Regions from separate parts of the Paenibacillus dendritiformis genome, predicted to be linked through region 1. Evidence: predicted binding sites of a transcription regulator. Region 1 holds the regulator's gene; the other holds the start of a gene.

The links. The regulator Rex, encoded in region 1, represses fermentation and respiration genes when NADH is low (regulators of the CRP and FNR family bind a similar motif). The targets are predictions, from matches to a motif close to TTGTGAAATATTTCACAA.
Region 2: L6439_RS07620 (YwiC-like family protein) is a predicted target of Rex. The motif match lies at 2,093-2,110, and genes of this name have one in related genera.

Annotation. Positions count from the first base shown of each region.
Region 1 is NZ_AP025344.1:3,625,996-3,637,777, forward strand. It holds gene asnS (asparagine--tRNA ligase) at 134-1,429, opposite strand; gene L6439_RS15970 (acetate kinase) at 1,444-2,655, opposite strand; gene L6439_RS15975 (3-hydroxyacyl-CoA dehydrogenase family protein) at 2,652-3,524, opposite strand; gene L6439_RS15980 (AAA family ATPase) at 3,657-5,174, opposite strand; gene L6439_RS15985 (quinolinate synthase) at 5,143-5,709, opposite strand; gene L6439_RS15990 (cell wall elongation regulator TseB-like domain-containing protein) at 6,002-6,523, opposite strand; gene L6439_RS15995 (amidohydrolase) at 6,536-7,843, opposite strand; gene L6439_RS16000 (redox-sensing transcriptional repressor Rex) at 7,840-8,487, opposite strand; gene dinG (ATP-dependent DNA helicase DinG) at 8,523-11,378, opposite strand; gene L6439_RS16010 (tetratricopeptide repeat protein) at 11,496-11,782, opposite strand, start outside.
Region 2 is NZ_AP025344.1:1,732,007-1,743,788, forward strand. It holds gene L6439_RS07610 (D-arabinono-1,4-lactone oxidase) at 1-832, shown strand, start outside; gene L6439_RS07615 (acyltransferase family protein) at 880-1,992, opposite strand; gene L6439_RS07620 (YwiC-like family protein) at 2,253-3,008, shown strand; gene L6439_RS07625 (sugar kinase) at 3,134-4,099, shown strand; gene L6439_RS07630 (bifunctional 2-keto-4-hydroxyglutarate aldolase/2-keto-3-deoxy-6-phosphogluconate aldolase) at 4,193-4,870, shown strand; gene L6439_RS07635 (2-oxoacid:acceptor oxidoreductase family protein) at 5,415-6,431, shown strand; gene L6439_RS07640 (thiamine pyrophosphate-dependent enzyme) at 6,584-8,890, shown strand; gene L6439_RS07645 (NAD-dependent protein deacylase) at 9,118-9,906, shown strand; gene L6439_RS07650 (FGGY-family carbohydrate kinase) at 9,913-11,403, shown strand; gene L6439_RS07655 (AraC family transcriptional regulator) at 11,632-11,782, opposite strand, start outside.

The DNA.
Region 1 (11,782 bases):
CATTGATAATGTTTCCAAAAAATTCATGAACTTATCTAAGAGTAATCCCGTATCACCGAAGCGATACGGGATCATGTGCTAGCTATCAGGCCGCGCATCCCGGCACACGGGGAGCTGGCCATGGTTCAGGCCTCTATGGATAAAGACGGTACAACAGGCGCGGGAACGGAATTGTCTCCCGAACATGCTCAAGCCCGCAAATCCACGCCACCGTGCGCTCCAGTCCTAGACCGAAGCCGGAATGAGGCACGGAACCGTATTTTCTCAAGTCAAGATACCACTGATACGCTTCATCGGACAGTTCATGCTCGCGGAAGCGCTCCTTCATGAGCTCCGGATCGTCGATCCGCTGCGAGCCGCCGATAATCTCGCCATAGCCTTCCGGCGCGATCATGTCGGCGCAGAGCACGACTTCCGGACGGTTCGGATCCGGCTTCATATAGAACGCCTTGATCGAGGTCGGGTAATGAGTAATGAACACCGGCGTCTCGTATTTCTCCGCGATCGCCGTCTCATGCGGCGCACCGAAGTCTTCGCCCCACGGAATGTCATGGCCTTGCTCCTGCAAAAATTGAATCGCTTCGTCATACGTGATGCGCGGGAACGGAGCTGTCACCTTCTCTAGCTTCGAGACATCACGTCCGAGCGTATCGAGCTCGGCGCGGCAGTTCTTCAGCACGGACTGCACGATATGAGCTACGAATTGCTCCTGCACCCGCAGATTCTCTTCATGATCCACGAAGGCCATCTCCGGCTCGATCATCCAGAACTCGATCAGGTGGCGCCGGGTTTTCGATTTCTCGGCGCGGAAGGTCGGTCCGAAGGAGTACACCTTGTTCAGCGCCATCGCGGCAGCTTCCATATAGAGCTGACCGCTCTGGGTCAGGAACGCGTCTTCTTCGAAATATTTCGTATGGAACAGCTCCGTCGTGCCTTCGCAAGAGGAAGGCGTCAGGATCGGAGGATCGACCAGCGTAAAGCCATGCTCGTCGAAAAATTGCTGCACCGCGCGAATAATCTCGGCGCGAATCGTCAGGATGGCGCGCTGTCTTGGCGCCCGCAGCCACAGATGGCGGTGATCCATCAGGAAGTCGACCCCATGCTCCTTCGGCGTAATCGGATAGTCCTGCGTCAATTGGATGATCTCGACTCCGGTTACCGTCATTTCATAGCCGGATTTGGAGCGCGGCTCTTCCCGTACGATCCCTGTAAAATATAAAGAGCTCTCCTGCGTCAAGCTCTTGGCCGCTTCCCATACCTCTTCCGGCACTTCGCTCTTCACGACGACACCTTGGATGAACCCGGTGCCGTCCCGCAGCTGCAGAAATTGAATCTTGCCGCTGGAACGTTTGTTATGCAGCCAGCCGCCGATGCGGACTTCTTCGCCCACATGGCGGTTGACTTCACGGATGACACATGTGGTCGCCATCATTCGTCTCTCCCTTACGATTGTTTGGATTGTTGAACCAATCGATACGTATCGCGGGCAATCATCAGCTCTTCATTGGTCGGAATGACGAATACGTCCACCTTCGAAGCCGGCGTCGAGATGCGGCGCGGTTCCTTCGAACGCACCTTGTTCAGTTCCCGATCAAGCTCTACGCCGAGGAACGTCAGCTTCTCGCAGACATGCTGGCGGATAACGACCGAGTTCTCGCCTACGCCGGCGGTAAACACGATCGCATCGACGCCGTCCATCGCGGCCGCATAGGCCCCGATATACTTGCGCATGCGGTATGTGTACATTTCGAACGCCAGCGTCGAGTTCGGTTCGCCAGCTTCCATTCCGTCCGTAATCTCGCGCATATCGCTGGATACGCCGGAGATTGCGAGCAGCCCGCTGTGCTTGTTCAGCATCGAATTGACTTCATTGACCGTCAGGTCTTCCTTCATCATCGTGAACGGAACGACCGCAGGGTCTAGGTCGCCGCTGCGCGTACCCATCATCAGACCTTCAAGCGGCGTCATCCCCATCGACGTATCGACCGAGATGCCTCCGTCGACCGCCGTCAGGCTGGCCCCGTTCCCGATATGGCACGTGATGATTTTCAGCTCTTCGATCGGGCGCTCCATCAGTTCGGCCGCGCGCTTGCTGACATAATCATGCGATGTGCCGTGGAAGCCGTAGCGGCGGATTTTGTGCTTTTTGTACAGCACTTTTGGAATGGCGTACATATATGCTTTCTCAGGCATCGTCTGGTGGAAAGCCGTATCGAACACAACGGATTGCGGCACGTTCGGCATATTCGCCTCCACGGCCTTGATCCCCATCATATGGGCGGGATTATGCAGCGGCGCCAGATCGAACAAGCGGCGAATCTCGGCTTTGACCTCGGAATCGACCAATACCGAGTTTTTGAACGATTCGCCCCCGTGCACGACGCGATGGCCGACCGCATCGATCTCGCCGGTCGACTTCAGAACGCCGACTTCGGCGTCGGTCAGCTTGTCCAAGACTTTGCGGATGGCCGTCGTATGGTCCAGAATCTCGCTGACTTCCGTGATCTCTTCCGTATGGTGCGGCTCATGCACGAGGATGGAAGAATCCATCCCGATGCGCTCTACCCGGCCTGCGGCCAACACCGACTCGTCCGTCATATCGTACAGTTGGTATTTAAGCGAGGAGCTTCCCGCGTTGATTACAAGTATTTTCATAGTCGATCCCCATCCTTATCATACTTGAAAAATCCGACGCCCGTCTTCACACCAAGGTGGCCGGCTCGCACCATCTTTTTCAACAATACGGACGGACGATATTTGATATCGCCGAACTCGCGGAACATGCGTTCCAAGGCCGCCAATACCGAATCCAGACCGAAGCGGTCCGCCATTTCCAAAGGCCCATATTGGAAATTGTATCCGATACGCATCGCGTTGTCGATATCTTCCGCCGAAGCGACCCCTTCCTGCAGCACATGAAGAGCCTCGTTGATGAGAATGCAGCTCACGCGCGTCGTCACGAATCCCGGGGATTCATAGACCATGACGCCTTTCTTCTGCACAACCTCTTCGACGAAGCGCTTCGTTTCGTTAAATGTAGCGTCCGAAGTCTTCAGCCCGCGGATAATCTCCACAAGCTCGACCTTCGCGACGGGATAAATAAAGTGCATGCCGATAACCCGATCCGGATATTTCGTCGAGCTGGCCAGTTCGGTTAGAGACAATGTGGATGTATTGCTTGCCAAAATAATATTGCTTGGGCAAACGCGATCCAGTTCCGCAAATACTTGCTTTTTCGCTTCCAAATCCTCCGAGATCGTCTCGATGACCAATTCGCATCCTCCGAGTTCCGCCAAATGCGTCACCTTATGTATGCGGGACAGGATCAGTTTTTTCTCCGCCTGGGTGATGGCCCATTTCTCCAATTGTTTGTCCAGACTCGCTTCAATCATCGAGTAGGCATGATCCAGCTTCTCTGTCGACTTTTCCACCAACAGCACGTCCAAGCCTTTGACAGCAAGCATTTCCGCAATGCCTTGGCCCATTGTACCGCCGCCGATGACGCCGATTTTCTTGAAAAACATGGTTTCTTCCACCTTTCCTCCATCTATGCTCTGTATAGTGTACCCGATAACAGGCATTCGTTATCAGTGCACAGGGATCTTAATCTATCATAACATGAATCCTGAAATTAAAAAGAAAAACCCAGCGTGTTTTCACGCTGGGAATTCCTGCCTGTCACATAATAGACACCGAAATTGCTCTCCGCTCAGGTTTTCCTCGCGCAGAAGCTGGTGCAAAACGCGATCAAAGGCAGGCTTGCGCTCAGACAGCAGCGCATGCGTACGCTGAAAGAGCTCCTCCATGATAGCTTGCGTCTGCCGGGTTACCGCTTCCGGCGGCAGCTGCTTCAAGCGGACGATGCCCAACTCCGTGAGCCCGGCATTGATCATCGAGTCGACAATGTTCAGCGCGTGATCGAAGTCGCCCTGCGAGCCGGTGCTCCGGTTCCCGTAAAAGATCTCCTCGGCCGCCGCGCCGCCGAGCGCGATCATAATCTGTTCCTCCAGGAAAGGCTTCGTGTACAAATAACGCTCCTCCAGCGGCTGATGGCGGACATATCCGAGCGCTTGTCCCCGCGGGCTGAGCGCCACCTGGGATACGCTTCCGGGGCGGACTACTTCCGCCATAATCGCATGCCCCAGCTCGTGGATGGCGACACGCCGCCGTTCTTCCTGGTTTGTCTCCCGGTCGATCTTCTCGCCCATCATCACTTTATCGATCGCCTGGGACAGATGATTCGTCGTAATGACATTCGACTCGTCCCGCATCGCGTAGATCGCTCCTTCGTTCAGGACGCTCTCCAGCTGCGCGCCGGAGAAGCCGAAGGTCTCGTCGGCAATGCGCTCCAGATCGATGTCGTCGGCGAGCGGCTTATTGTTGGCGTGCAGCTTCAAAATGTGAAGCCGGCCCTTTTTATCGGGGAGATCGACCTGAATATGACGGTCAAACCGTCCCGGACGCAGGAGAGCGCTATCCAGCATCTCCTTGCGGTTCGTCGCGGCCATGACGAGAATGCGCGGACTCATGTCGGCATACAGCCCGTCCATCTCCGTCAGAAGCTGGTTCAGCGTCTGATCGTATTCCCGCTGCTGGCCGCCTTCCCGCTTCCCGCCGATGACATCGATCTCGTCGATGAAGATGACGGCGTTCTGCTTTTTCTCCTTCGCCGCGCGCTGCCGCGCCTGCTTGAACAGCTCGCGTACGCGGCCCGCGCCGACGCCGACGAACATTTCCACGAACTCGCTGCCCGCGACGCCGATGAAGACGGCATCGGCATAGTGGGCCGCCGCTTTGGCCATCAGCGTTTTCCCCGTGCCCGGAGGACCGGTCAGCAGGATGCCCTTGAGCGGACGGATCCCGAACTTCCGAATCGCATCCGGGCGAACCAAGAAATCGAGCGCTTCAATCAATTCATTTTTCGCCCGCTCCTGCCCACCAATCTGCTCGAAGCTGAGCGGAGCGACGGACGACTTCCGCGAATCGCTGCGGGAGCCTCCGGTCGTCACGCCGGCGCCTCCGCGCCGCTGGACGACGAAAGAGAGCGCGATCAACACGACGGCTGCCAACACGATCGGAAGGATATTCACGCCGCGAAAGGCGAGAAAAACAACAATCGCGATCGCGGCTCCGATTGCCGCCTCAGGCCAGCGGATGGACAGTCTGTTCTTCATGCGGCCACACCCCCATTGCGGTTCCGTCCAGCGGCAAGAGCATCGTCTTGCTGCCTTGCTCGTCCTTCAGTTGGATATAGACATACTGGTTATCCATTTCCGTCACGACTTCAACGCCTGGCTGATTCGCCTGAAGCTCCTTAAGCTTCTTCGGAATATCGCTATAATTCCGGTGAACCATCGCCTCGGCTACATCGAACATCGCCTGCGACCACCATTGGTCAATCGATGGCGTACTGTTCTCATTGATATATTCAATCAGCACTTTGTTGCCCTTGGCATACTGTACAATCTCGGCATTGAGCTTCTGCACCACTTCACGAATATCGGCGTCCGGATCGGCCTGAATTTGAATGTTCAGCGTGTCCGAATGCCAGTCTACCTGGTACTTCGTAATCTCGGCATGCTGCCGCATGACGCGATCTACGGGCTGTTGCACATACTTCGTCTGATATACGGCCCACCCGCCGAATAAAATACCGCCGGTCAGCAGCATAATAAGCAGGGTCGGCGCAATGCGAATGTTCTTCGTCATGCCACAAAAACCCCTTTCTATTCCTGTATATCGCGGAAAGTGCAATTTGAGACAAGTTGCAAGCTTGCAAATAAGAGATCTGCTTCGCTGACATACGGTGCTAAAATTGTGTTTTTATCTATCAAAACACGATATACAAAAGTATATCATATCTGATATACGAATACGGAATGTAAAGTGTTCCATGACTGCCAAGACAGCAAAAAACACCGCCTCCCTTCAGCGGCGGTATGACGCTGAAGCGAAGCGGTGCGGCAGAAGAGGGCCGCTGTTCCAAGCCCCCTTGGCTATTCTATTGGTTGGGCAGGCCATAGATCTCGCCCACCGGAGAACCGTCGTAGAAAGAATAAAACTGATAAAAATACCGGCGCGTTCCTTTCTCGTCCTTGCGCTGGACGAAGGCCTGCCACACATATTGATTGTCCTTATATCCGGGCAGCAGGCGGACGATGCGGGCATCGGGATGCGCCTGTTGAATCGCGGCCTTCACCGAAGCCTTATCCGCGCTGTCGGCTGCCGGGATCGAGGCGACCCGATCGGGGAATACCCATACCCAGACGGCCTTCCCTTCCTGATTAACCCCATTTATGACATAGACGACTTCATCCCATATGCTCTTCTCGATGCCGTTCACTTCGGTCAACGGCGCCTCTTGCTGGGCGCGCTGCAAGATGTCTGCTTCCTTCATGCGCTCGTCGGAATAAATGTAGTTGACATACATCACCAAGGCGACAATGAGCAGGATAAGCACGACGAACGCCAGCGCGGCGATGAACCACCGGTTGCGGCGGCGGCGACTGCGGCTTCTGGCCATGCGTTCCTCCCGTCAGCGCTCAAGCAGGCGCTCGAAGCACCGCCCGGCTTCATAGAGAATGCGCTCTTCGTCCAAGGTGAGGCATTGGCCGTCCTTGATCACTTGGCGCCCGTCGACCCATACATGGGCGACATCTTTAGCGGAAGCGGAATAGATCATATGCGAGACGAAGTCGGTATGCGGCACGAAATGCGGCTGGTTCACATTCACCGCTACGATATCCGCCTTCATGCCGGCTTCCAGCAGCCCCAGCTTCTCCGCCCGGATCGTCCGGGCTCCGTACAGCGTGCCCATGCGCATCGCTTCAGCTGCCGGAACGGCCGTCGGATCGCCGGATACGCCCTTATGAATCAGGGCCGCCAGGCGCATCTCTTCGAACATATCCAGATTGTTGTTGCTTGCCGGCCCGTCCGTTCCGAGCGATACGGTTACGCCCGCGCGAAGCAGCTCGGGCACCCGGGCGACGCCGGAAGCCAGCTTCAGATTGCTGCCGGGATTATGAGAGACCGCTACATCGTGACGAGCCAGTACTTCGATCTCCTCATCGGTCAGATGCACGCCGTGCGCCACGAAGGAAGGCCGGGAGAAGAAGCCGAGCTTCTCCAGATGAGCGACGGGACGAAGCCCGTAGTCCGCGACATTCTGGGCGACTTCCGCCGCGGTCTCCGACATGTGCGTATGCAGCGGAAGATCGAGATCATGCGCCGCCTGCACGAACTTCTCGATGAAGCCCGGAGGACATGTATACGGAGCGTGCGGAGCCAGCATCGCCGTGATGCGCCCGTCCGCCTTCCCGTGCCAATCCTGGGCGAATTGAACGGCTTCCCGGAGCTTCGCTTCCTGCACGTCTTCCGGGCATAAGCCGATGGCGCCGCGCATCAGGCAGGCGCGCATGCCGGACTCCTCGACGACCTTGGCCACCTCATCCATATGGTCGTACATATCCACGAATGTCGTCGTCCCGCCTTTCAGCATTTCCAGGACCGAGAGCGCCGTTCCCCAGCGGACATCCTCCGCGGTGAATTTCGCTTCCATCGGCCACATCTTCTCCTGCAGCCACGTCTGGAGCACCATGTCGTCTCCATATCCGCGCAGCAGCGACATCGCCGCATGGCCGTGCGTGTTGATGAGCCCTGGCATGAAGAACAGCCCTTTGCCGTCGATCCGCGCCGCTTCGGAAGTGTCATGCTCCTGCGGCAGCTGTTCTCCCACATATACAATCATGTCATCTTCAATGACCATCGCGCCTGTAACGGCCGTGCGCTCCGCGCCTGGGCGGAGCGAAGCAAAGGTCCCGTTCTCAATAATCATTTTCGTCATTCTACCGGAGCTTCCTTTCTATCATCGGATAAATAATAGGCCAGACTGAACATGTCCGTCGTAAAATCGGCCGTATGCACCCGGACATGAGCCGGGACGCGAAGGATGACCGGCGCGAAGTTCAAGATCGCCTCGACGCCCGCCTCGACGAACTGTTCCGCGACATGCTGCGCCTCCGAGGCGGGCACGGTAATGATGCCGATGCGGATTTTCTGCTCGCGCACGGTGTCCGCCAACTCGCTCATCGGCTGCACCCGCAGATTATTGATCTCGGTGCCTACCTTCGACTCCAGCGCGTCGAATACGGCCACAATCCGCATATTATCCTTCATATAAGCCGTATAGTTGCACAATGCATGGCCCAGCTTCCCCGCGCCGACGAGACCGACATGAATAATCTGATCCAGCTTCAGTATATGACGGATTTGTTGAATCAGGTAAGAGACGTCATACCCGATTCCTTTGCGTCCAAAATCGCCGAAATATGCCAAGTCTTTGCGAATCTGGGCGGGATTGAGGTCCAGCTTCTGCCCCAAATCCTGTGAAGAAACCGTCAGAACCTCTCGCTGCTTCAGTTCCATCAGATGACGTAAATAAACCGGCAGTCTGCGAACGACAGCTTCTGATATTTTCAACGTTTTCATATCTATTTCGTTGCCCCCTCATCGCTCTTACACGCCTATTTTTCGTGCTCGCTTAACCACGCTTCGATTCTGGGCACCAGCTGCACATTGGCCATGTGCTCCATCTTCGGCCCAGGAAGCGAATATAAGAAATGTTTGCCGTAGCTCGTCTCGATTACCCGCGTATCGTACACGATGACGATGCCTTTGTCCTGAGCGGTCCGCACAAGGCGTCCGAAGCCCTGCTTGAAGCGGATGACCGCCTGCGGAACCGAATATTTCCGGAACGGGTTCTGCTTCTGGCGCTTCAGCCGATCGCATTTGGCTTCGACGAGCGGATGGTTCGGCGGCTGGAAGGGCAGCCGGACAATGGCGAGACAGGTAAGCGCGTCGCCGGGAATGTCGACGCCTTCCCAGAAGCTGCTCGTACCGAGCAGCACGGAGGCCGGCTGCTCCCGGAAGCGGCGAGTCAGCTTGCTGCGGTTCCCGCTGTCGATGCCTTGGCCCAGCACCTGGATGCCGCTTGCGCTCAACGCTTCCTTCAGCGGGTCGTACACATCCCGGAGCATGCGGTACGAAGTGAACAGGACGAGCATCCTGCCGCGCGTGACGAGCGCCACATCCCCGATCGATTTCGCGAGCGTCTGATTGAAGACTGCGTCGGACGAGCCTTTGACGCTGGGGAAATCCCGCGGGATTACGACCAGCGCCTGCTCCCGGTAATTGAACGGGGAAGGCAGAATCACCGTATGCAGCCTGCCGTCATTGGCGGCTTCCGCAAGGCCGATCTGTTCCTGCACGAACTGAAAGGACTTGTCGACGGACAGCGTCGCCGAAGTGAGGATGACGCTCTTTTTCGGTTCGAAGAAATACCGGTTCAGCGCGTCGCTCACATCAACCGGCACGGCATACATTTGCAGCGACTTGAATTTGAACTGCGTATTGCCCTCCATCCAGTAGACCGTCTCCGGATCCGATCCTTGCATGAACAGGCGGAAATCGTCGCGCACCTGTCCTACATCCTTCAGCAGCCCGCTAATATCGACGATGACGCCTTCGAGTTCTTCGTCATCGGCCTCTTTCCACTCATTGACCAGCTTTTCGCCCGAGCGCACGATGTCGCTGAGCCGGGTGTGGATCGATTTTTCCAGCTCCACCGCTTCGGGCCACTCTTCCGGACGCTCGCCGGCCGGGAGACGAAGCACCGTCTGTCCGCCCTCGAATTGACCGGCTTCCCCCGAAGGAAGCAGCTGATACAGCATATCATGCAGCCGATCCCATTGCTCCTTGACGTCGACGATCTGCTGGAGCAGCTTATCGATCCCTTCGGCCCAGATAAGCGCTTTCTCATGGCCTGACAACCGGAGGCGCTGTTGAAGCACGACAAGAGCGCCGCTCTTGCTGTCTTTGAACAGCCGGGTCAGCGGGTGAATGAGTGAAAAATATTGCAAATTCGTCCCCAAGTGCTTGCCGGCCGTCTCCTCGAAATGATGGGCCTCGTCAATGACGAGATGCTCATAGCTTGGCAGCAGACGATGGTCGGCCATCACGTCGGTAAACAATAACGAGTGGTTCGTAATGACGATATCGGAGAGATTCGCGTTATTTTTGGCCCGGTGATAGAAGCAGCGGCGGAACCAAGGACAGGAACGGTTCAGGCAGGAATCGCTGTCGCTCGAGACCGAATCCCAGAACTCGGGCCCTTTATGCACGAGATGCAGCTCCTCGTCATCTCCATGTTCCGTCCGGCTGAGCCATACGAGCAGCTGCGCCGCTGTAATGCTGTCATCTCTTGCGTGAACGAACTCTCTGTTACTTATTTTATGTTCAAATTTACGCAAACACAAATAGTGACTGCGTCCTTTTAAGATCGAAACCTTGAATGAAAAAGGAACAATCTGCTCCAATAGCGGCACATCGCGCTGTCTCAGCTGCTCCTGCAGGTTGATCGTATGGGTGCTGACCACAACCTTCTTCTCGTGAAGAACGCTGTGATACAGGGACGGCAGCAAGTAGCCGAGCGACTTGCCCGTTCCCGTTCCGGCTTCGATCAGCAGATGCTTATTCTCATCGAGGCACTCCATCACTTCGTTGAACATCTGCTCCTGGGAGGCCCGAGGCTCGTAGTGATCCAGCATCGCTTCCATCCGCTGCTTCACTTCATCGAGAAAGTGGCGGAATGATTTGCCGGCCAGCGGATTGTCCGCGGACGCGTCGCGAGGCGGCGGCGTATCGGTCCAATCGTCGTGCTTGAGCATCAATTGGCGGTAAGGGAAGTAGCCTTCCTCCTCCCAGCTTGCCATATTCCGCTCCCGTTCGCTCAGCTTCTCCGCCAGCAGCCACTTCAAATCGCGTTCTTCGTGATCCCCGAACACATCCACGACGCCTTGCAGCGTAAGCAATGGCAAGTCGTCAATGGCTTCCATGCACCGGCGGAAGATCTCGGCCGTCGCAAGCGCATCGCTGTCCGCCTGATGAGGCCGATCATGCGCAATGCCGAAATCATGAGCTACGGAACCTAGCTGATAAGAAGGAAGCGAAGGGAACAAAATGCGAAGCAGCTCGATCGTGTCCAATATCCGGCCGGTGAACGGCAAGTAACCCGTCTGCTCCAGGGCCTGCCGCAAATATTGGTAATCGAAGCCGACGTTGTGGCCGACCAGGATCACGTCGCTCAGCAGCGGGACCATCCCGGTCATGGCCTCGTCCAGTTCTGGCGCATCCTGAACATCGTTATCGGAAATCCCCGTAAGATTCGTGATAAATTCGGGTATGCTAACCGTCGGACGGACCAGGGTGTGATATTGTTGCTCTACGTTCAGATCATGCCCCAGAACGACAAGGCCAATCTGTATAATTTCATCGCTGGGCTGATTGCCCGTCGTCTCAAAATCCAACACAGCAAATCTCATTATCTGTTAATTCCTCTCACCGATTTCTGTTCTTAGCATAACAGATGATCGGCTATTTGGAAATGCACAGAGGGAAACATCTGTGCGTATTTTTTACGAACAGGTTTCCCTCTCTGGTTACGGCATGTGAATCCACTCACCGCCATATTGCAAATGATCGCCATCCGACAGACACGCTTTCAAGTTCAAAACAGGCTCTGGCAGTGAAGGATCAAGCAGATGCGCTTTGCTGAAGTATTCCTTCGCTTTGGAAAGATCCCGCTGCTCGGCGCTGATGCACCCCAAGGCATTGTAAGCGATCGCTTTGAGGCATTTGCTCTCGGTCAGAGGAATGATGAGCTGAAAATGATGTCCCGCTTCCTGATTCCGGCCCAGATGCAAATAACTCATGGCCAAATAAATAC
Region 2 (11,782 bases), 1.9 Mb from region 1:
GTTCAAAGCGCTGCAGGTCTCGTTCGGGACGATCGGCATTATGACCGAGCTGACGCTGCGGATTGTTCCCGCGGAGCGGATGCGGCTCGCCAGCTTCCGCTCGACCTTGGAGGAGACGCTGGCGAGGCTGGAGGACTTTCGGTGCGGGAACCGTCATTTTGAATTTTTCTGGTTCCCTTATTCCAGCGGCACGCAGGTGAAGACGATTAACCCGACCGGCGCGCCGGAATCGAAGCGCGGCAGATGGAAGGAGTGGAGCGCATACGCGGTGGAGAACGGCTTGTTCTGGGGGATGTCGGAAGCATGCCGCATCGCTCCCCGGCTCAGCGGCGGCATCAGCCGCCTGTCGGCGCGCTTCGTGCCGGTCACCGACAAGGTTGGCCGGGGACCTCGCCTGTTCGTTACGCCAAGGCATGTCAAGTTCATGGAAATGGAGTACAGCGTGCCGGCCGCCGCCATGCGGCCTGTCCTCCTGGAAATGAAGCGGCTGTTGGAGCGGCGGCGGCATTCCGTCCATTTCCCGATCGAGTGCCGGTATGTCAAGGGGGATGATATTTGGCTCTCGCCGGCCTATGGCCGGGACTCGGCTTACATCGCGCTTCATATGTACAAGGGGATGCCTTACGAGCCGTATTTCCGCGACATGGAGCAGATTCTGCTCGCCTATGACGGTCGGCCCCATTGGGGAAAATGGCATTCCCGGACCGCTTCGCAGCTGGCCGCCATGTATCCGAAATGGCAGGATGCCGCCCGCGTCAGGGAAGCGGCGGATCCGCGCGGGGTCCTGCTGAACCGGTATGTGGCGCGCCTGATCTCGCCGAGCGCCCGGTAAATGAGAACAGCGCCCCGCGTCAAGCGTACGGGGCGCTGTTGATTAGGTTAACCCTGCTTCATGCCGCGATGGAAGGCTGACATGCGGTGCCAGCCGCCGATGCCGTTCCATTGCGGTTCAATAATCGGGCGGCACAGCGACCGGACGGCCGGCTGCGCGAGCAGCACGGTGCAGGCAAGCGAGGCCAATATCAGCAGAACGGCCTGCGGGCCGGTCGTAATATAATGGTACAATCCGGAGACGACAAGCAGCCGGATAATGAGGCCATGGAGCAAGAACACGTACAGCGTCCGCCGCCCCAACCCGGTCATCCAAGCGGCACGGAGAGGCACCCAGGCCAAGAACGCGACCGATGCGGCAATCTCCAGCGCGTAGATGAACAAGCGCATCCCGATGGCGTACCATGGGGATTGCTCCAGCCAGCCGAGCTCGCGGAACGTCATATGGTTCATCAGCCATTCCGGTTGGAGCGCGTTCGGCCACAGCAGAAGCGCAATCAGCAATCCGACGGACAAGCCTCCGGCCAGCGGCCGCAAGCGGGAAGCGGCGAACCGCTGGAATGCGTCGTCGCGGAACAGATAGCCGAACGCGAAGAACGGCAAATAGACCAGTGTCCGGGACAGTCCGAGCCACGCTCCCTCTATCGGCAGAAATCCCGCGGCAATGCCGATGATGGCCGACAGGATGACCGGATGGCGAACCTGCCACCGGGTGAACAGTATCAGGATGGCGCGCCAGATCAAATGGCCGATCAGAAACCACAGCAGCAGATACGGGATGAAGAACGAGTGCTTCATTCCCGGAACATGGAACAGCGTGACGTCAAGCAGCGAATAGAGCGATTGAAAAATGACATACTGGAGGCCGATTTGCTTCATGACGGCCCAGCCCGCCCGGCCGTTCAGATTGCTGCGGGCGAAAAAGCCCGTGACGAACACGAACAACGGCATATGAAACGTAAATATCCAAACGAACAAACCTTTCAGCGCGGGCATGGTGCCGATGAGCGGTTCAATCGCATTGGCGACAAACACGCACACAATGAGCATGAACCGCAAATTCAATCCGAAGGTCTCTCCACTCCCGAAGGTCCCTCCACTCCTTAAGGACACGGCCGACTTCAACCCGGAGGAGGCTTGATTCCACCTTCGCTCCTGCATTGTCCTTCCCTCCTACAACTCCTGCCGCGCATCGATTTTGTCTATGTTGGCTGCGGCTTTATGTTTACGATGTAAACGTACCATAGCGCCGTTTTTGGAATTGTGACTTGCATCACATAAAACGGGATGAAAGCGTCGTCCACTTTTGACAGAATGGCGAAAGTTCCCGCGCAAGCTTAGACAGCGCCCGGCAATTCAAGTAACATACAGAAGAGATGCCAGATGGAAGCAACATTTCATTCAAAGGGGAGACAGGAACGATGTCGAAGGAACATCCCAACCGCAGATCGAAGCTTCTGCGGGCCTATATTCCGAATCAGCACGGAGCCTGGGCGATGCTCATTATTCCTTTTGCGGCGGGCATGTTCGCCAGCAAGCCGCAAGCCATTCACGCCTGGCTCGGAATCGCCTGGCTGGCCGCCTATTGCGGATCGTTCGCCGGCTTGCAGTGGATCAAGACCGGGCGGGCCAGCGTCTACCGGGGCCCGGTGATCATATACGGCGCCGCATGCGCGCTCGCCGGAACCGCCGTATTGGTCATGCTGCCCGACATCTGGTGGATGGGCGCCGTCATGCTGCCGCTGCTGCTGTTGAACGCGGCGTTCGCCAAGCGGAATCGGGAACGCCATCTCCTCAATGATTTTTTGGCCGTTCTTCAATTTTGCTGGATGCTTCCGATTGCTTTCGAAGCAGGCGGGGGGACGGATTGGAGCCTGGCGTGGCGGGCTTTCGCGGCTTGCCTGCTCTATTTCGCAGGAACGATATTTTATGTGAAGACGATGATTCGCGAGAAAGGGAGCCGGCTGTACTACGGCTTGTCCGTCGGCGTCCATATCGTGGCGGCGGCAGCCGTGGGCCTTATGCTTCCCCTCTGGGCGGCGCTTCCGTTCGTGGCGCTGTTCCTGCGCGCCGTCTGGATGCCGGGGCAGAAGGTGACGATCAAGCAGGTCGGCATTACGGAGATCGTCTTCAGCATCGTGACGGCGATTCCGCTCATTGTTGTTATCGCTACGTAGCCTGCCGCAACATTTCCTTCATTATAGGACAGGCCTGCCATACCGTCGGCCGTTGACGGTATGGCAAAAAACGGATTAAGATAGAGGACAAAGTCTCATGGCAGACAGAAGGAGGAAACGGCGGAATGAAAGCGCTGTCAGAAAAAACCCCGGAGGTTGTCACGTTCGGCGAATCGATGGCCTTGTTCAGCTCCGCGGACACGAGGGGCTTGGAATATGCGCAGACCGTGATGAAATCGTTCGGGGGAGCGGAGAGCAATGTGGCCATCGGGCTGGCCCGGCTCGGACACCGGGCCGGCTGGTGCGGCCGCCTGGGCCGGGATCCGCTCGGCCGGAACATCGTCAAGGCGATTCGCGGCGAAGGAGTGGATGTGTCCCGCGTCGGGATGGACCCGGATGCGCCTACGGGACTGATGATGAGAGAGTTGGTCGCCGGGAAGTCATCCGTCTATTACTACCGCGCGGGCTCCGCGGCAAGCCGCATGGCGCCGCGGCATCTGGACAAGGACTATATCCGCTCGGCCCGGCTTCTTCATGTAACCGGGATTACTTGCGCCTTGAGCGACAGCTGCGCCGAGACGGTCTATGAAGCGGTCTCCGCCGCGAAGGCTGCCGGCGTGAAGGTAAGCTTCGATCCGAATCTGCGGCTGAAGCTGTGGACGATTGAAGCGGCCCGGGAGAAGCTGCTGCCGCTGGCGCGCGAGGCGGACTACTTCCTGCCGGGACTGGACGAATTGAAGCTGCTGTACGGCACCGAGGATGAACCGGGCATCTTCCGGCGCTTGTCCGAGCTGCCCGGCGTCAGCATCGTCAAAGGCGGGCCGGGCATCAATTATGTCGTGCAGGGAAGCCGCGTCGACGAGGTGCCATACGAGATGGCGGAGCATGTCGTCGATACGGTCGGCGCCGGCGATGCCTTTTGCGCCGGATTTCTTTCCGGCATATTGCAGGGGACCGATGCGGCGGAGGCGGTTCGTCTCGGCAATATCACCGGCGCGATGGTCGTGCAGGCATTTGGAGATTGGGAGGCCCTGCCGACGGCCGAGCAGCTGCAGGGGGTATTGAACCGGGCGGTGCATATCGAGCGGTAGAGGACCCCGCGTGCGCGCTCCCCCTGATGGCCAGGCGGGTTCATGGTCCGGGGCATAGACGCCGTAGAGGGCGAAGAAGGGAGAAGCATCACGATGGATAAGATTAGAGTGATTCAGCAGATTCAAGAGCATGGCGTCGTCGCCGTACTCCGGGGAGAATCGCCGGATGAAGTGGTGGAGATGGCCGGACAAGCCATCGAGGGCGGCGTCCGCATTATCGAGGTGACGATGACCGTTCCCCATGCGCTCCATGCGATAGAACAGCTGCGGAGAATGTATTCCTCGCAATCCTCCAGCAGCGACCGCTTCGCGGTCATCGGCGCCGGTACCGTGCTGGAGCCGGTTACGGCCCGTTCCAGCATTTTGGCGGGGGCCGAGTTCGTCGTCGGTCCGTCGCTCAACCCCGAGACGATCACGATGTGCAATCTGTACCGCGTGCCCGTGCTGCCGGGCGTCATGACGATCGCGGAGGTGCAGCGCGCGCTCGAGCTGGGAGTGGACGTGGTGAAGCTGTTCCCGGGCAATCTGTATGATCCGTCCATCATCAAGACGATCAAAGGCCCGCTGCCGCAGGCGAACCTGATGCCGACCGGCGGCGTCGATGTTGACAATCTGGGCGATTGGATCCGGGCGGGCGCATTTGCCGTCGGGATCGGCTCGGATTTGACCAAGGAGGCGAAGGCGTCCGGCGATCTTTCTCGCGTCCGCCGCAAGGCAGAACAGTATATGGAGGCTTTCCGCCGCGCGAAGGAGCAGATCGCCCGCGGGTAAGCGGTTCCCCCTCTCTAGCTCCGGCAGCATTGGAATCCGGGCGGAGAGGGGGTTTTTGCTTATGGCACGGGCTCCTATACCCCCGGTTCACATCGATAGCGCTCATCAGACTGCTTTTCCACTCCATATCCCGTCGAAGCATTCAATCCAATTCAATCTTCCGTCCTGTTCATAAAACGTTCTCCGCCCGGAGGCATATGGTGTCTGCCTGCCGCATAAAATATGACACCCGCGATATAGAAGTCTGCATGTACATACGGTAGAGGGCATCACTGGCCGGATGCGCCTCTCTTCTGTGTACTTTTTTCCTGTCACAAGATGTCCATTCGGCTTCCGGCCGCCTGTGATCAATATCATACCTGCCGGCCGGCTTCCCATATAACCTGTATTCAACCACGTCATATTCAGACCGGTTACGAGATTAGCGTGCTGGAGGTCTGTTCCGCGAGGCCGCGAGACAGGCCGTCCTCATCCGAATCTGGCCCCGTCCCCTGGCGCGCTTCGCCTTGTTGCGGGAGCGGGGGAAAGGAGATGAAGCATTTCAATGGTCAACCTGCCCAAAGTCAATGAGCTTGGATTTTATGAAATTCGCTTGGAATCGATTGGAGGCCTGGGCGCGAACCTGGCCGGCAAAATGCTGGCCGAAGCCGGCGTCACGGGAAGCGGCTTGAATGGCGTCAGCTTTTCCTCCTACGGCTCCGAGAAGAAAGGCTCTCCCGTTAAAGCGCATATCCGCTTCTGCCAGCCCGAGACCCGCATCCGGGATACGACACCGATCGAACGGCCCCATATTGTCGGCATATTTCATGAAGCACTGGCCAAAACGGTCAATGTCACGAACGGAATCTACCCGGACAGCCTGGTGCTGGTCAATTCCTCGTCCGATCCGGCACGCCTGAAGGACAAACTGCGCCTCCCCTGCGGCACGATCGCGGTAGTCGACGCGATCGGCATCGCCTTGGAGGAAGGCAACCGGGTCAACATGGCGATGCTGGGCGCCTTGTTCCGCCTGTGCGATTTCCTCGATCCGGAGCATATGAAGGGCGTCATCCGCAAGTCGCTGGAATCGAAGTACCCGCAAGCCGTCCAGCCGGCGCTGAACACGTTCCAGCGCGGCTACGACGAGGTCGTCTTCCAGACGTTCGCGCTGCCGGAGGGAGAGGCTCTCCCCGGACCGGTGCGTTGGGATACGCCTACGCTGGGGTATGAGACTCAGCCGATCGGCGGGACGGTCATCAATCCGGGCAACTCTGTGCTGAAGGATCTGAGCATTTCCCGCGCCGGCATGATGCCGCATTTCTTCGAAGAGAAGTGCATTCACTGCGCGGCCTGCGATAATGTATGTCCCGACTTCTGCTTCGTCTGGGAGGAGAAGCCGGACAAAAAAGGCCGGCTCCATATGTTCCTCCAGGGAATCGATTATCAATATTGCAAGGGCTGCTTGAAATGCGTCTACGCCTGTCCGACCGAGGCGCTGTCAAGCGAACGGGAAGAGGAAGGGTATGCGGACGCCCATCGGATGCCGCATCGGTTCGCGTTCGCCAGTGCAGCGCAGCAATAACCGGCGTGAAGCACTCACGCAGGCAGGCGGTGACCGCCGGGCACGCCTGCTTCCGCCGGAGCGGGCGGCTTCCGGAACGGCACTGCCGACAGAAGCAGGCGCTTCATCGGGGCCGCCCATGACAGTATCAATGGCAAGGGGGAAGAGAATCCGTGGCAATCGAGTATGATAAGGAAGCCATGCCGTCCCGCGTGGAGCAGCGCATGGTATACGAATCGGGCAATGAGATGGCGGCCTATGCCGCCCATCAGATCAACTATCACATTATGGGCTATTATCCGATCTCGCCGTCTACGGAGGTCGCCCAATTCCTGGACTTGATGAAGGCGGGCGGGAAGCATGACATTAAGCTGATTCCGGCCGACGGCGAGCATGGGTCCGCCGGAATCTGTTACGGCGCCTCTACGGCCGGGGGACGGGTGTTCAACGCGACGAGCGCCAACGGCTACCTGTATATGCTGGAGCAGATGCCCGTCCAATCGGGAACGCGCTTCCCGATGGTATTGAACCTGGTCTGCCGTTCTGTCTCGGGGCCGCTTAACATCCACGGCGACCATTCCGATCTGTATTTCGCCCTCAATACGGGCTGGCCGATTCTGCTCTGCCGGGATCCGCAGGCCGTCTATGATATGAACATTATGGCGATTAAGCTGGCCGAGGATCCGGAGGTGCGGCTGCCGGTGATGGTCGCGTTCGACGGCTATTTCACTTCGCATCAGAAGCGGCGCGTTCAGACATTCGCCCGCCGCGAGGACGTGCAGCGGTTCATCGGCGAGCAGCCGGTAAGAGGGTTCGCGGATACGCTCGATCGGAACAATCCGATCACCGTCGGCCCGTATATGAACGAGCCGGATTACATCAATAACTGCTATCAGCAGTCGATGGCGATGTACAAGGCCGGAGAGGTGTTCGATCGCATCCGCCGGGAATATGCGGAGCTGACCGGACGCGATTATCCGGTGCTCGATCTGTACCGGATGGAAGACGCCGAGGTGGCCGTCTTCCTGCTGAATTCCGCGGCCGAGATTATTAAGGACGTCGTCGATCAGCTGCGGGAGCAGGGCATCAAGGCGGGCGCCGTCTCGCCGAATATGATCCGCCCGTTCCCGGCGAAGGAGATCGCCGCCGCGCTGGCCGGCGTCAAGGCGGTGACCGTCGGCGACCGGGCCGATTCGTACGGCGGCCATGGCGGCAATATGGTGAACGAGGTGAAGGCGGCGCTCTTCACGCACGGCAATCGCGGCACGCTTGTCATCAGCCGCATTTACGGCTTGGGCGGCAAAGACTTCTATGCCGAGGACGGCCACGAGATGTTCCGGTGCGCGCTGGAGGCGGCCGCGGCCGGCGCAGTGGCGCGGCCGTTCGACTATATCGGCCATACGCCGGGGGACCCGGCCGCCGCGCCGAAGCGCGTCCTGGAGCCGATGAAATATGAGGAGCTGAATTCCGGTCTCATTACGGTGAAGCAGGATGAGGAGACGGGCAAGCTGAACGTGCGGATTCCGCCGCTGCGGCAGCTGACCAAGAAGCCGAAGCGGATTGCGCCGGGTCATGGGGCATGTCCGGGCTGCGGCATCTTTTCGGGGCTGGAGCTCTTTTTCAAAGGGATCGAAGGGGATATCGTCGCTCTCTTCCATACCGGCTGCGCGATGGTCGTCACGACGGGATATCCGTACTCCTCGCATAAAGCGACCTATATTCACAATCTGTTCCAGAACGGGGCGGCCACGCTGTCCGGGGTCGTCGAGATGTTCTGGGAGCGCAAGCGGCGCGGCGAGCTCGACGAACTGAATCTGCCGGACGACTTCACGTTCGTCATGATCACCGGGGACGGCGGCATGGATATCGGCATGGGTCCGGCCATCGGGGCCGCGCTGCGCAACCACAAAATGATTATTCTCGAATATGACAATGAAGGCTACATGAATACGGGGGCCCAGTTGTCCTATTCGACGCCGATCGGGCACCGGACCTCTACCTCCAATGTCGGCAAGGCGCAGACGGGGAAGATGTTCCACCACAAGGATACGGCGCAAATTATGGCGGCGACCCATATTCCTTATGTGTTCACGGGAAGCGAGGCTTTCCCTCAGGACCTGCTGAAAAAAGCCGCCAAAGCCCAGTGGTACGCCCGCAACGAGGGGCTCGTCTACGGGAAGATTCTCATCACCTGCCCGCTCAACTGGCTGTCCGAGGATCGGGCGGGCACCCAGATCGTCCAGGCCGCCGTAGACTCCTGCTTCTTCCCGCTGTATGAAGTGGAGCGCGGCGTCACGACGATTACGTACGATCCGGAAGAGAAAAACAAAAAAATTCCGCTTCTCGATTGGTTGAAGATGATGGGCAAGACGAAGCATCTGGCGAAGCCGGAGAACGCCGGACTGCTCGGCGTGTTCGAGCGGGAGGTCGAGCGGCGCTGGAGCGTGCTGCGGGCGAAGCATGCGCATCCTGATTTGTAACCAGGAAGAGGCAAGGTCGGGTTAGGTTGCGGCGACATCAATATAGAGGGACACTGAGAGACAGGGCGGGCTTCCGTAAGGAGGCTTCGCCCTGTTGCGGTTTGTCCGATTCCCTCGCGTGCAAGGGCGGGGCTGCCCTGGAATGGGGGAGGTCCGTTCCTTTTCCTCCTGTCTTCGTTCGGCTATACTGGAGAGGACGAAGAAACTTGAGGGGGGCCGATGCAAAAATGAAGATGGACATGTTGGATGCGGACGGCCAAGCCCATGCCGCCGAGCTGGCAGACCGGCTGGGCCGCAGCCGTTACACTGTATTTTTTGGCGGGGCCGGGACATCGACAGAGAGCGGAATCCCTGATTTTCGCTCGGACCGGGGGCTGTTCTCGGCAGGAGAAGCGGAAGCATTCGCGTATCCGCCGGAAATGATATTAAGCCGATCCTTCTTCGAGCGGGATCCGGTGACCTTTTACCGCTATTACCGGGCGAAGATGCTGCATCCCGGCGCACAGCCGAACGGCGCGCACCGGACGCTGGCCAAGCTGGAAGAGGACGGGATCGTGAAGGCGGTCGTCACGCAAAATATCGACGGGCTTCACCAAGCGGCAGGCAGCCGCGAGGTGCTCGAGCTGCACGGCTCGGTGCACCGGAACCGCTGCATGGCATGCGGGGCGGAGCATGATCTCCCCCTTGTCGCCGAGAGCAAGGATCCGATTCCGCACTGTCCAGGATGCGGGGGCATGGTGAAGCCGGATGTGGTGCTGTACGAGGAGGCGCTGGACGAGGAGGTTATCAACCGCGCCGTGGAGCATATCCTGCGGGCCGATCTGCTGATCGTGGGCGGCACCTCGCTGAATGTCATGCCGGCGGCCAGCTTCGTGCGGCTCGCCGCCGGGGCGGATATCGTCATTGCGAACCGGACCCCGACGAGCATGGACTACCGGGCGGCCGCCGTATACCGGGAGCCGATGGGCGCGCTGTTCGAGGCCGCATACGAGATCATGGCTCAACGAAAGGGGTAAGGCATCATGTGGATGATGGGAATCGACCTGGGCACGACGAACCGCAAGGTCGGCTTATATGAAGAGAACGGGCGGCTTGTCGCCAAGACGAGCCGTCCGACCCTGACGGAGGATAGCGGGGAAGGCTATGTCGTCTATCGGCCGGAGGCGATGTGGAACGATATCGCCGCGATGATTCGCGAGCTGACGGACGCCCATCCCGACAAGCCGGTATCCTGCATCGGCATCACGAGCATGGCGGAGAGCGGCCTGCTCGTCAACCGGCGCACCGGGGAGGTGCAATCCCCGCTGCTGCCTTGGTTCGAGACCTGCTCGGCGCCGCAGGCGGACCGCATCCGGAAGGAGGGCACCCCGTTGGAGCTCTTCCAGCGGACCGGGCTGCATTTGTCGTTCAAGCACGGTCTCGCGAAGCTGCTCTGGCTTCAGGACCGGGACCCGGCGATGCTGCGGGACGCGGTCTGGCTGTCCGTCTCCGGCTACGTCGCTTACCGGCTGTCCGGCGCCATGGCCTTCGATCCGTCGCTCGCTACGCGCACCTTCGCTTACGATATGCGGCAGCACGCTTGGGATGAGCCCTGGATCCGCGGCTTCGGCCTCGATCCGGCGATCTTCCCCGACGTGCTGCCGAGCGGCGCGACGCTCGGAACGGTCCATCCGGATCTGGCTGACCGGCTCGGGCTGAGCGGCGGCACGAAGGTCGCCATCGGCGGGCATGACCATGTCTGCGCGGCGCTGGCGGTGGGGGCCATCGAGCCGGGCGATGTGTATGTCTCGATGGGAACGGCCGAGACGCTCGTCGGCACGATGGCGATGCAGCCGCTCGGCCAGGCCGAGTTCGAGACCGGGCTCTCGTACGGCTATCACGTCGTGCCGAACTGCGGCTTCTGGATGGGCGGCAACGCCTCCTCCGGCGGGGCGGTCGAATGGATTCGCCGCTTGCTGGCGGATGAGGCGCTGGCCTATGAGCAGATTCAGGAGCTGACCGCCGGGATCAACGACGGGCCGGGAGAGGCGATGTTCTTCCCGTATTTGTCGGGCAGCGGCGCGCCGCATCCGAATTCGAAGACGCGGGCGGCCTTCATCGGCCTGGAGAAATCGCACGGCAAGGCGGAGCTGCTGCGGGCTGTGCTGGAAGGGACAGCCTATCAGCTCGAGATGATCCGCCAGAGCGCCGAGCGCGTATCCGCTCATCCGATTCGGCGCATGAACGCGGTCGGCGGCGGCACGCAGCTGGGTGCCTGGCTGCAGATGAAGGCGGATATCGCGAACAGTACGCTGCTTGTGCCGCCGATTGAGGAAGCGACGATGCTGGGGGCGGCCTGCGCGGCGGCGCTCGGCGGGGGGCACTTCGGCAGCGCGGCCGAGGTGCGCCAGGCGCTGCAGAGCCGCGGCGTCAAGGCGTATGAGCCGGACGCGGAGCGGCATGAGCGGTACCGTCAGGCCTACGAAGAGCTGTACGTGCCGATGGCAGCGCATTTGCGGAGCCTGAGGAAGTAGTGTATTGAGGAACGAGAGCCGCAGCCGCGGGCGTTGTTTTTCCCGCGGGCTGCGGCGTTTTTGCGCGTGGACAAGCGCGGGGAGGCAGCCGGCTCTTTATGCCATTCGGAACGGGAGAATGAGGATAGGCCGGAGGAAAGACAGTGCAAGCCGAGACCGGGGAACACGGTGTCAGGGACAAGCGGAGCCGGCGGCCTTGCGGCTTGTCCCTGGAAGCATTGACGGAGCCTATTCGCGCGAGCCGCTGCCGGAGCCTCCCGGCGGGGAGAACTTGGACCGGTAGGCCGTGGGCGATTGGTTATAGAAGCGGCGGAACTGCCGGGAAAAGTACAGCGCATCCGGGATGCCAACGGACGCGGCGATTTGCTCGATTGTCAGA